Regions from separate parts of the Streptomyces sp. NPDC055815 genome, predicted to be linked through region 1. Evidence: riboswitches for the same ligand, from Rfam matches in the RefSeq annotation. Region 1 holds a riboswitch; the other holds the start of a gene.
The links. A riboswitch is a leader RNA that binds a small molecule or an ion and turns the genes downstream of it on or off. The one in region 1 is predicted to bind cobalamin.
Positions count from the first base shown of each region.

Region 2: linked by a shared signal. The riboswitch ahead of ACWGN5_RS08555 (energy-coupling factor ABC transporter permease) and the one ahead of ACWGN5_RS24240 (ABC transporter substrate-binding protein) in region 1 are both predicted to bind cobalamin.

Region 1 is NZ_JBSHDU010000040.1:18,790-23,823, forward strand. It holds gene ACWGN5_RS24220 (alkane 1-monooxygenase) at 1-567, opposite strand, end outside; gene ACWGN5_RS24225 (TetR family transcriptional regulator) at 706-1,299, shown strand; gene ACWGN5_RS24230 (DJ-1/PfpI family protein) at 1,389-2,117, shown strand; gene ACWGN5_RS24235 (cold-shock protein) at 2,372-2,578, shown strand; cobalamin riboswitch at 2,629-2,806, shown strand; gene ACWGN5_RS24240 (ABC transporter substrate-binding protein) at 2,888-3,934, shown strand; gene ACWGN5_RS24245 (FecCD family ABC transporter permease) at 3,931-4,968, shown strand; gene ACWGN5_RS24250 (ABC transporter ATP-binding protein) at 4,965-5,034, shown strand, end outside.
Region 2 is NZ_JBSHDU010000008.1:97,443-102,476, forward strand. It holds gene ACWGN5_RS08535 (three-helix bundle dimerization domain-containing protein) at 207-425, shown strand; gene dhaK (dihydroxyacetone kinase subunit DhaK) at 1,215-2,207, shown strand; gene dhaL (dihydroxyacetone kinase subunit DhaL) at 2,236-2,856, shown strand; gene ACWGN5_RS08550 (PTS-dependent dihydroxyacetone kinase phosphotransferase subunit DhaM) at 2,853-3,260, shown strand; cobalamin riboswitch at 3,339-3,544, shown strand; gene ACWGN5_RS08555 (energy-coupling factor ABC transporter permease) at 3,574-4,272, shown strand; gene ACWGN5_RS08560 (energy-coupling factor ABC transporter substrate-binding protein) at 4,269-4,793, shown strand; gene cbiQ (cobalt ECF transporter T component CbiQ) at 4,799-5,034, shown strand, end outside.

The DNA.
Region 1 (5,034 bases):
CTCGCCGAGCCGGGCGCTCGCCGGGTCCTCGGGGGTGGCGACGCGGATGTGGTGGCCGTGGTTGTGCTCGACGTAGAAGTGGCCGTACCAGGTCTGGGCGAGCGCGATCCGGGAGAGCCTGCGCTCCAGGGCCTCCGTCTTGTGCCCCAGCTCGTGGGCGGTGTTGATGGCGATGCCGGCGACCCCGCCGAGGGTGAACGTCAGCCCGATCCGGTCGACGAGGGCGAGGTCGCCCCGGGTGATCAGCCAGCAGCCGAGGACGAGCCCCGCGTACTGCAGGGGGAGGTAGAGGTAGGTGCACCACCGGTAGTAGCGGTCCTTCTCCAGGTGGGCGATCGCGCTGTCCGGCGGGTTGGCGGAGTCCTTGCCGATGAGGTGGTCGACGACCGGGAAGATCACGTACAGGACGAGGATCCCGGTCCACCAGAAGAGCCGGAGCCCGGTGGCGTTCACCAGTCCCCAGGAGAGGAAGGGGAAGGCCGGGATGAGCAGGCCGAGCAGCCAGAGCCAGCGCTTGGGGTCGCGCCAGGCGGCGGGGGCTTCGGGGGAGTCGCTGTGCAGGGCCAAGACCGGCTCCTCGGAGAGGTGGACACTTCACATGCGTTCTGTCCAGTTGATAGACGGATTCAGGGTGAGGTGTCAATGCGCGGGACCGGGGCCGGTGTGCGAAGACGGCGGGGGGACGGTGGATAAAGTGGGGGCACGATGACACGTTTCCGCGAGAGTGTTCGGTCCCTCCTGCGCGAGCAGGTGCTCGACGCCGCCTACCGGCTCGTCGCCGCCGACGGCTGGGGCGTGCTCCGCATGGCCGCCGTCGCACGGGCCGCCGGCATCAGCCGCCAGACGCTCTACAACGAGTTCGGCTCGAAGGAGGCCATCGGCAACGCCCTGGTCCAGCGCGAGCTGGAGGGCTTCCTCCTCGGCATCCAGCGCGAACTCGACGCCCACCGGGGCGAGTTGGAGGCGGCAGCGGCGGCGGGCGTCGGCTACACGCTCCAGCAGGCCGTGGACAACCCCCTCATCAAGAGCGTCCTGCTCGCCGCGCGCGGCGGCGAGGACGACCTCCTCGCCTACCTCACCACGCGCCCGGAACCGGTCTTCGGCACGGCGATGGCGATGCTCGACGCGTACGCGATCGAGGCCTGGCCCGACGTCGACGAGGAGTCCCGCGGCCTCGCCGTCGAGACGATCGTGCGGCTCACCGTCAGCCACATCGTCCAGCCGGTGGCCGCGCCGGAGGAGTCGGCCCGGCGCATCGCCAGGATCACGGCACGGATCGCCTACCCGGGCGGTGCCTGACCCGGCCGTCGGGAACCCGTGGGCGGTGGCGGCCGACTGCCTCGACGCGACACGGAACGTCGGGCCCTGCCATCCCCTGGGGGAGAACCATGAACCGCCGCAACCTGCTCCGCGCCACCACCGCCCTCGGGGCCGCGGGCGCGCTGGGAACCAGCACCGCAGCCCACGCCGCCCCCGCGGCGCCGCCGTCGGCGCGCCGCCCGCTCCGCGTCCACCTCGTGCTCTTCGACGGCGTCGAGGAACTCGACTTCGCCGCCCCCTACGAGGTGCTCTCCGCCGCCGGCTTCTTCTCCGAGCGTCCGGTGGACGTCCGGTACGTCTCCGTCGACGGGCCCGGCACCGTCACCGCCGCCTACGGGACCGAGGTCCGCGTCGACCACCCCTGGGCCCCGCGCGAGGCCGACCTGCTCGTCGTACCGGGCGGCGGCTACGCGCGCCGGGACAGCCCGGGCGTCTGGGCCGAGATCGACCGGGGCGCCCTGCCCCGCGCCCTCGCGGCGGCGGTCCGGCCGGGCCTCACCGTCAGCGCCCTGTGCACCGGCGTCATGCTGCTCTCCGCCGCCGGACTCACCCGGGGCCGCCCCTGCACCACCCACCACAAGGCCCGCCCGGACCTGGAGCGGCAGGGCGGCGTCCTGAAGGGGGCCAGGGTGGTGGACGACGGCGACCTCGTGACCGCCGGGGGTGTCACCTCGGGCCTGGAGCTCGCGCTCTGGCTCGTACGCCGGGAACTCGGCCCCGACGCGGCGAACGGCCTGGAGGCCATGCTCGAGTACGAGGCGAGGGGCACGGTCTGGGTCCGGCCGGACCGGCACTGAACGGACCGGCACTGAACGGACGGGTTCGGGCGGACGCGTCTCTGACGGACGCGGCGAGGCCCGCTGTCGGACACGGGGGATCTCCGACAGCGGGCCTCTGTTGAATATTGTACGAGATCATCCGGGGTGGTTCGCCCCGGCCGGCGGCGGTGGCGAACGGGGGAGGGACGGGGTACATCTCCCCTGAGGCGCGGACACGGCCCCCGGGGCCGGACACCCTCGACCGCGCCCCCCGCGCCGACGAGGAGGCCGCCGTGGAAGGCAGAAGCAAAGGGTTCGTGCAGTCCTTCAACCGTCTCGGCGGGTACGGCTTCGTCGTCCCCGTGGGCTCCGAGGAGCAGGTGTACTTCAGCGCCGAGGACATCGAGAGCGAGGAGCGGACGGTCTCCGAGGGGCAGCAGGTCTCCTTCGTCCTGGTCCTCGGCGACGGCCGCTTCGAGGCGAAGGAGCTGCGCGTCTGACGGCGACGGGCGTCCGGGGTGCGGCGGCCGGCCGGTGGTACTGTGCCGAGGCCAGTCGCACCTTTGTACGCACCTGAACGGGTACGTCCACGGGTCAGGGAATCCGGTGCGAGACCGGAACTGACGCGCAGCGGTGAGGGCGACGGGCGGAGCATCGGCCACTGGGCGGCACGACGGGCCCGGGAAGGCGCTCCGTCCGGCTGACCCCGAGTCCGAAGACCTGCTGGCGGCCCCGGCGGCACGCGGTCGTCCGGGGAGCACCGTACGACAGGCTCCGCGTATGAGCCGTGGACGCAGAGGAAGTCCCCCGTGCCGCTCGCACACCCCGTCCGCTCCGCCGTGCCCGCCCTCACCGGCGTCCTGGTCCTCCTCGCGACGGCGACCGGCTGCGGGCCCTCCGCACCCTCGTCGAAGCCCGCACCGGAGCGCGGCCACCCCGTGACCCTCGACGACAACTGCGGACGGAAGGTCCGCGTCGACCGCGCCCCGCGCCGGGCCGTCGCCCTCGACCAGGGAGCGGCGGAGATCATGCTCTCCCTCGGCCTCGCCGACCGCATGGTGGGCACCGCGACCTGGACGGACCCCGTGCTCAAGGGCCTGGAGGAGGAGAACGCCAAGGTCCCGCGCCTCGCCGACCGCTACCCCTCCTTCGAGAAGGTCCTCGACACCGAACCCGACTTCGCGGCCGCCTCGTTCGCGTACACCCTCGGCAAGGGCGGGGTCGCGCCCCGCGAACGCTTCGAGCAGCTCGGGGTCCCGACGTACCTCTCGCCGACCGACTGCGTCGGCAAGGACAACAGCGGCGACGGCGACGGCGTCCGCACCCGCCCCCTCACCACGGACACGGTCTACGGCGAGATCCGCGACCTGGCCCGGGTGTTCGGGGTCCCCGAGCGCGGCGAGAAGCTCGTCGCCGGGCTGAAGGCCCGGGTGGCGAAGGCCACGGCGGCGGCCGACTTCACCGACGCCACCGTCCTCTACTGGTACTCCGACGCCAAGTCGCCCTACATGGCCGGATGTTGCGGGGCACCCGGGATCGTCACGAACGCCCTCGGGGCGAAGAACGTCTTCGACGACACCCGCGAGGAGTGGCCCCAAATCAACTGGGAGACCGTCGCGGACCGCGACCCGGACGTCCTCGTGATCGGCGATCTGACCCGCCGCGCGCAGTCCGCCGAGAGCGCGGCGAAGAAGATCGAGTTCCTGGAGTCCGACCCCGTCACCCGGAACATGACGGCCGTGAAGCACAAGCGGTACGTCCTGCTCAGCGGCCAGGCGATGAACCCCACCCTCCGCACCGTCGAGGGCGTCGAGAAGGTGGCCGCCGCGCTCCGCTCGTACGGCCTCGCGAAGTGAGGACGACCCGGCGGGAGACCACGGCCGCCACCGTGCCCCTGTGGGCGGCGGCCGGGCTCGCGCTGCTCGGCCTGTCCGTGGCCGTGGCCGTCACCATCGGCCCGGCGGACATCGGCGTCGGCGAGGCCGGTTCCGTGATCGCCGCCCACCTCGGCGGCGGCGCCTCCGGCCTCTCGCCGATCCGCGACGGGATCGTCTGGGACCTGCGGCTGCCCCGTACCCTCCTCGCCGCCGTCTGCGGCGCCGGACTCGCCGTCTGCGGGGCGGTGATGCAGTCGCTCCTGCGCAACCCGCTCGCCGACCCCTTCGTCCTCGGCGTCTCCTCCGGCGCCTCCACCGGCGCGGTCGCGGTCGTCGTCCTCGGCATCGGCGGCGGGGTCCTCTCCGTCACCGGCGGGGCGTTCCTGGGGGCGGTGGTCTCCTTCGCGCTCGTCCTGCTGCTCAGCCACACCCTCGGCGGCTCCACGGACCGGGTCGTCCTCGCGGGCGTCGCCGCGATGCAGCTCTTCTCCGCCCTCACCTCCTTCGTCGTCATGACCGCCGCCGACGCCGAGACCACCCGGGGCGTCCTCTTCTGGCTGCTCGGCTCGCTCGCCGGGGCCGGCTGGAGCGACGTGTGGCTGTGCCTCGGCGTCCTCGCGGCCGCCCTGCTGGTCTGCGGCGGGTACGCGAGGACCCTGGACGCCTTCGCCTTCGGCGAGGAGGCCGCCGCCTCGCTCGGCATCGCCGTCGCCCGGACCCGGCTCGTCCTGCTGTGCGTCACCGCGCTCCTGACGGCCGCCCTGGTCTCCGCCGCCGGGGCGATCGGCTTCGTCGGCCTCGTCCTGCCGCACGCCGCCCGCGCGCTCGCGGGTCCCGGGCACGCCCGGCTCCTGCCGGTCACCGCCCTTGCCGGAGCGGTGTTCCTCGTGTGGGCCGACACGCTCGCGCGTACGGTCCTCGACCCGCAGGAGGTGCCGGTGGGCGTGGTGACCTCGCTGATCGGCGTCCCGGCCTTCGTCCTCGTCCTGTACCGCACCAGGAGCGCGCGATGACCACCACCGCCGGCTCTTCGGGCGCCGGGCTCCACGCCGACCGGGTCTCGCGCACGGCCGGGGACA
Region 2 (5,034 bases), on a different contig from region 1:
GCCGGGCGGAGTCGATCGGAAATCTGCGGACTCGATCTCCGTGCCGCACGGTGCGAGGTCGCCACTGATCGCCGGACAGGAGACAGCAGGGTCCAACCGGTGCGTACGCCAGTCGGCCGCACACGGCGAAAGATCGACTTCCCCGCTGAGGACCGCTCCACGAAACTGAGGAGAGGTGATCCCCCCCACGAAGACTGAGGTGCCTGATGGCGGAATCGAAGGAGGACGCCCTCGCCATCCGCCATGTAACCGAGCGGCTGGTGAGGGCCCACCCGCAGCTGGACGTCGACCTAGTACAAAAATCAGTACAGACGGCGTACGAAGAGCTCAGGTACGCGCGGGTGCGTACCTACCTACCGGTCTTGATGGAGCGAAGAGCCAAGGACCTGCTGCCCGCTATCGAGCAGGCGGAGCGAAATACCTGACGCCTGACATGTAACCCCTTGGCGTGTCGACGCCAGTCGGCGGATGCGAGTCCAGCAGCGCCGGGGCAGCTCTGGACGCTGCGTGCGAGCCTGGGGTGGGCCGACCGACCACGGCTCCCCCGGCATGGTCGCCGAGATCCGCCAGGCCGGACGACGCTGGTTCGGAGCCGCCGACAGCGCCGAGTAGGGAACGGGCCGCGAGCGGCGGCCGAGGGGCAGATCCGGGTCGGCAGCATCACCAAGACGTGCAGCGCGACCGTGATCCTCCAGTCGCCGCCGAGTACGTGCTCGACAGCCGCGCTTGGCTCGGTCCAGGCTCACCCCGATCCCCATGCCCGAGCCCCCTCGTCCCGGCGTCCCGCCGTCCCGGTCGACCTTGCCAGGGCGTCGGATCCAGCCGCCCAACTCCTGCTCCACGTGGGCGCGGAAACTGCGGGTGGGCCGCCCGGCGGCGCGGAACCGTCGGCGAACTCCTCACGCATCGGCGCGGCGAGCCGGTCGCGCGTCTCATCGAAGGACGGCGAGCGGATCACGGGTCGCCTCACGACGCACCGGTGCGCGCTCGCGATCACGCGGCGATAATTGCGCCATGATGCGCATTCGCAAAGCTCGTTCATGCAGATCGAATCTGACCGACCATCAGGAAAGTCAGCATTGAGTCAGCATCAGTACCGCGCGGAACCGCCCCCAGGCGCCCCGAAGCGCCAAGATCAACAATTCGACTCACATGCTCTGACCTGCAAAAACCCTGCTCAGTGGCTTGCCTGCTAATCTCACTAGGAGGTATCCGTGAGGATGCTGATCAACGTTCCGGAGACCGTCGTCGCCGATGCCCTGCGGGGGATGGCCGCGGCGCATCCCGAGTTGACCGTGGACGTGGAGCGGCGTGTCGTGGTGCGGCGGGACGCGCCCGTGGCCGGGCAGGTGGCGCTGGTGTCCGGCGGTGGGTCCGGGCACGAGCCCTTGCACGGGGGGTTCGTGGGGCCCGGGATGCTGGCGGCCGCTTGTCCCGGCGAGGTGTTCACGTCGCCCGTGCCCGATCAGATGGTCCGGGCCGCGGCCGCCGTCGACAGCGGGGCCGGGGTGTTGTTCGTGGTCAAGAACTACACGGGTGACGTGCTGAACTTCGAGATGGCGGCGGAGCTCGCCGAGGACGAGGGCATCCAGGTCGCCAAGGTCCTGGTCGACGACGACGTGGCGGTGACGGACAGCCTGTACACGGCGGGGCGGCGCGGGACCGGGGGCACCTTGTTCGTGGAGAAGATCGCCGGGGCCGCCGCCGAGGAGGGACTGCCCCTTGAGCGGGTCGAGGCGATCGCCCGGCGCGTCAACGAGCGGTCCCGGTCCTTCGGGGTGGCCCTGAGCGCCTGCACCACCCCCGCCAAGGGCAGCCCGACCTTCGATCTCCCCGAGGGGGAGCTGGAGTTGGGGATCGGCATCCACGGTGAGCCGGGCCGCGAGCGGCGGGCCATGATGACCTCGCGGGAGATCGCCGACTTCGCCGTGGACGCCGTCGTGGAGGACCTGCGCCCGGCCGGGCCGGTCATCGCCCTCGTCAACGGCATGGGAGCGACCCCGCTCCTGGAGTTGTACGGGTTCAACGCCGAGGTGCAGCGGGTGCTCGCCGAGCGGCACGTGCCGGTGGCCCGGACGCTCGTCGGGAACTATGTGACCTCGCTCGACATGGCCGGCTGCTCGGTGACCCTGTGCGAGGTCGACGAGGAGCTGCTGCGCCTGTGGGACGCTCCGGTGCAGACGCCCGCGCTGCGCTGGGGCCGGTGAGACGGGGATGGTCATGGGGAGTGACGGCATGACGGAGACGTTCGGCGCCGGGTTCCTGGTGCGCTGGCTGGCCGCGGTGGCCGAGGACGTCGACCGGGAGGCCGACCGGCTCACCGAGCTGGACTCGGCGATCGGCGACGCCGACCACGGTGCGAATCTGAGGCGGGGGTTCACCGCCGTGACGGAGGCACTTGAGAAGGAGCCGCCGGGCAGTCCCGGCGCGGTGCTCACCGCCGCCGGACGGCAGCTGATCTCGACGGTCGGCGGCGCTTCGGGTCCCCTGTACGGGACGCTCCTTCGGCGCGCCGGGAAGGCCCTGGGCGAGGACGCCGAGGTCACCCGGGCGCGGCTGGCGGAGGCGCTCGACGCCGGTGTGGCGGCCGTGTCGCAGCTGGGCGGTGCCCAGATGGGCGACAAGACGATGCTGGACGCGCTCGTGCCGGCCGTGGCGGGGCTGCGGAGCTCGTACGAGGCGGCCCGCGCCGCCGCCGAGGAGGGCGCCCTGGCGACCGTACCCCTGCAGGCGCGCAAGGGCAGGGCCAGTTACCTCGGGGAGCGGTCGATCGGGCACCAGGATCCGGGCGCGACCTCGTCGGCGCTGCTGTTCGCCGCGCTCGCCGACACGGCCGGGGCGGAGGGGGTGGCGTGAGCCCGTCCCCCGTCGGCATCGTGCTCGTCTCGCACAGCGCGGCGGTCGCGGCGGCCGTCGCCGAACTCGCCCGGGGCCTCGCCGGCGGTGGCGACCTTGCGCCCGTCCTGCCCGCGGGCGGCGCTCCGGACGGTGGGCTCGGGACGAGTGCCGAGCTGATCCGCACGGCGGCCGAGGCCGTCGACCGGGGGGCCGGCGTGGCGCTCCTGGTCGACCTGGGCAGCGCGGTCCTCACGGTGAAGGCGCTGCTCGCCGAGGGCGACGAACTGCCCGCGGGCTGCCGCCTGGTGGACGCGCCGTTCGTGGAGGGCGCGGTCGCCGCGCTGGTGACGGCGAGCGCCGGAGGGGACCTCGACGCGGTGGCCGCCGCTGCCTCGGAGGCGTACGCCTACCGCAAGGAGTGAGGCGCGAAGCCGTGTGCGTGGAGTGACCGAGGGGCCGCGCCGGGTGGCGACCGTGTTGTGATCGAGCAGGTCAACACACTAATGTCGCAGGGCCTTGGTGTACGGGAAACCGGTGCAGTACCGGTGCGGCCCTCGCCACTGTGATCGGGAGGTCCGGCTCCACCCCCGCGGGGAACACCTCGGGGAAGCCACTGGACCGTCGTGGGAGACCGCGGCGGTGTGGGAAGGCGGAGTCGGGCCGTATGACCGTCAGCCAGGAGACCGGCCAGGGTGCGTTGTCCATCCACGAGGTGCTGGAGAGGGTCTACCCACCATGCATATAGCCGAGGGGTACCTGCCCCCTGCGCACGCCGCCGCCTGGGGCGTCGCGGCCGCGCCGTTCGTCGTCCACGGGGTGCGCGCGCTGACCCGTGAGGTGCGGTCGAACCCCGAGTCCACCCTGCTGCTCGGCGCGTCCGGCGCCTTCACGTTCGTCCTGTCGGCGCTCAAGCTGCCCTCCGTCACCGGGAGTTGTTCCCATCCGACCGGTACGGGTCTGGGCGCGATCCTGTTCCGACCGCCGATCATGGCGGTCCTCGGCACCATCACCCTGCTCTTCCAGGCCCTGCTGCTCGCGCACGGCGGGCTGACCACGCTCGGCGCGAACGCCTTCTCGATGGCGATCGTCGGGCCGTGGGCGGGGTACGGGACGTACCGGCTGCTGCGGCGGTTCGGCGCACCGCTGATGGTGGCCGTCTTCTTCGGCGCGTTCGTCGCCGACCTGTCCACGTACTGCGTCACCAGCGTCCAGCTGGCCCTGGCGTTCCCCGACCCCGGCAGCGGGGTGCCCGGCGCGCTCGCCAAGTTCGGCGGGATCTTCGCCGTGACGCAGATCCCCCTCGCGGTGAGCGAGGGTCTGCTCACGGTGCTCGTCATGCGGCTGCTCACGCAGTCCAGCAAGGGAGACCTGACCCGGCTCGGCGTGCTCGGCGCGGCGCGGACGGAGCGACACGAGGAGGCGGCGGCGCGATGAGCCGGAACGCGAAGATCAACGCGCTGCTGCTGCTCGCCGTCGCCGCGCTCGCGGTGCTGCCGCTGGCGCTCGGGCTCGGCGACCACAAGGAGCAGCCGTTCACCGGCTCCGACGGCGAGGCCGAGACCGCGATCACAGAGCTCCAGCCGGACTACAAGCCGTGGTTCAGCCCGCTGTACGAGCCGCCGTCCGGCGAGATCGAGTCGGCGCTGTTCGCCCTGCAGGCGGCGCTCGGCGCCGGCGTCCTGGCGTACTACTTCGGCCTGCGCCGCGGCCGCCGGCAGGGCGCGGCGGCGGCCAGAGCCGGGGCGGGGGCGGACGGTACGGCGGAGTCGGCAGGCACGGAAGGTGCGGCGGAGGACGGCGGTTCCGCTGTCGGCGATGGGCCGAAGTCCGGTGCCGCGGGTGCCGGTACGGCGAGCTCCGCCACCGCGAGGTCCACGACCGCACCCGCCTCCGGCGCCCCTGAGGCCGGAGCGTCCGGCGCCGGTTCGTCGCCCGTCGGCGGATCGGACGCGTAGCGCCGATGCTGCCGATCGACGCGGCGGCGCACAGCAGCCGCTGGCGCCGCCGTCATCCCGTGGAGAAGGCGCTCCTCGGCTTCGGCCTGACGCTGTGTGCGGTGAGCCTGCCACCGTGGCCGGGCGCGCCGCTCGTGGCGGCGGCCACGCTCACGGTGCTGCTCGGTCCGGCCGGCGTGCCGGGCCGTCAGTTGTGGCGGGCGTTCCGCATCCCGCTCGGCTTCTGCGTCACGGGGGCGAT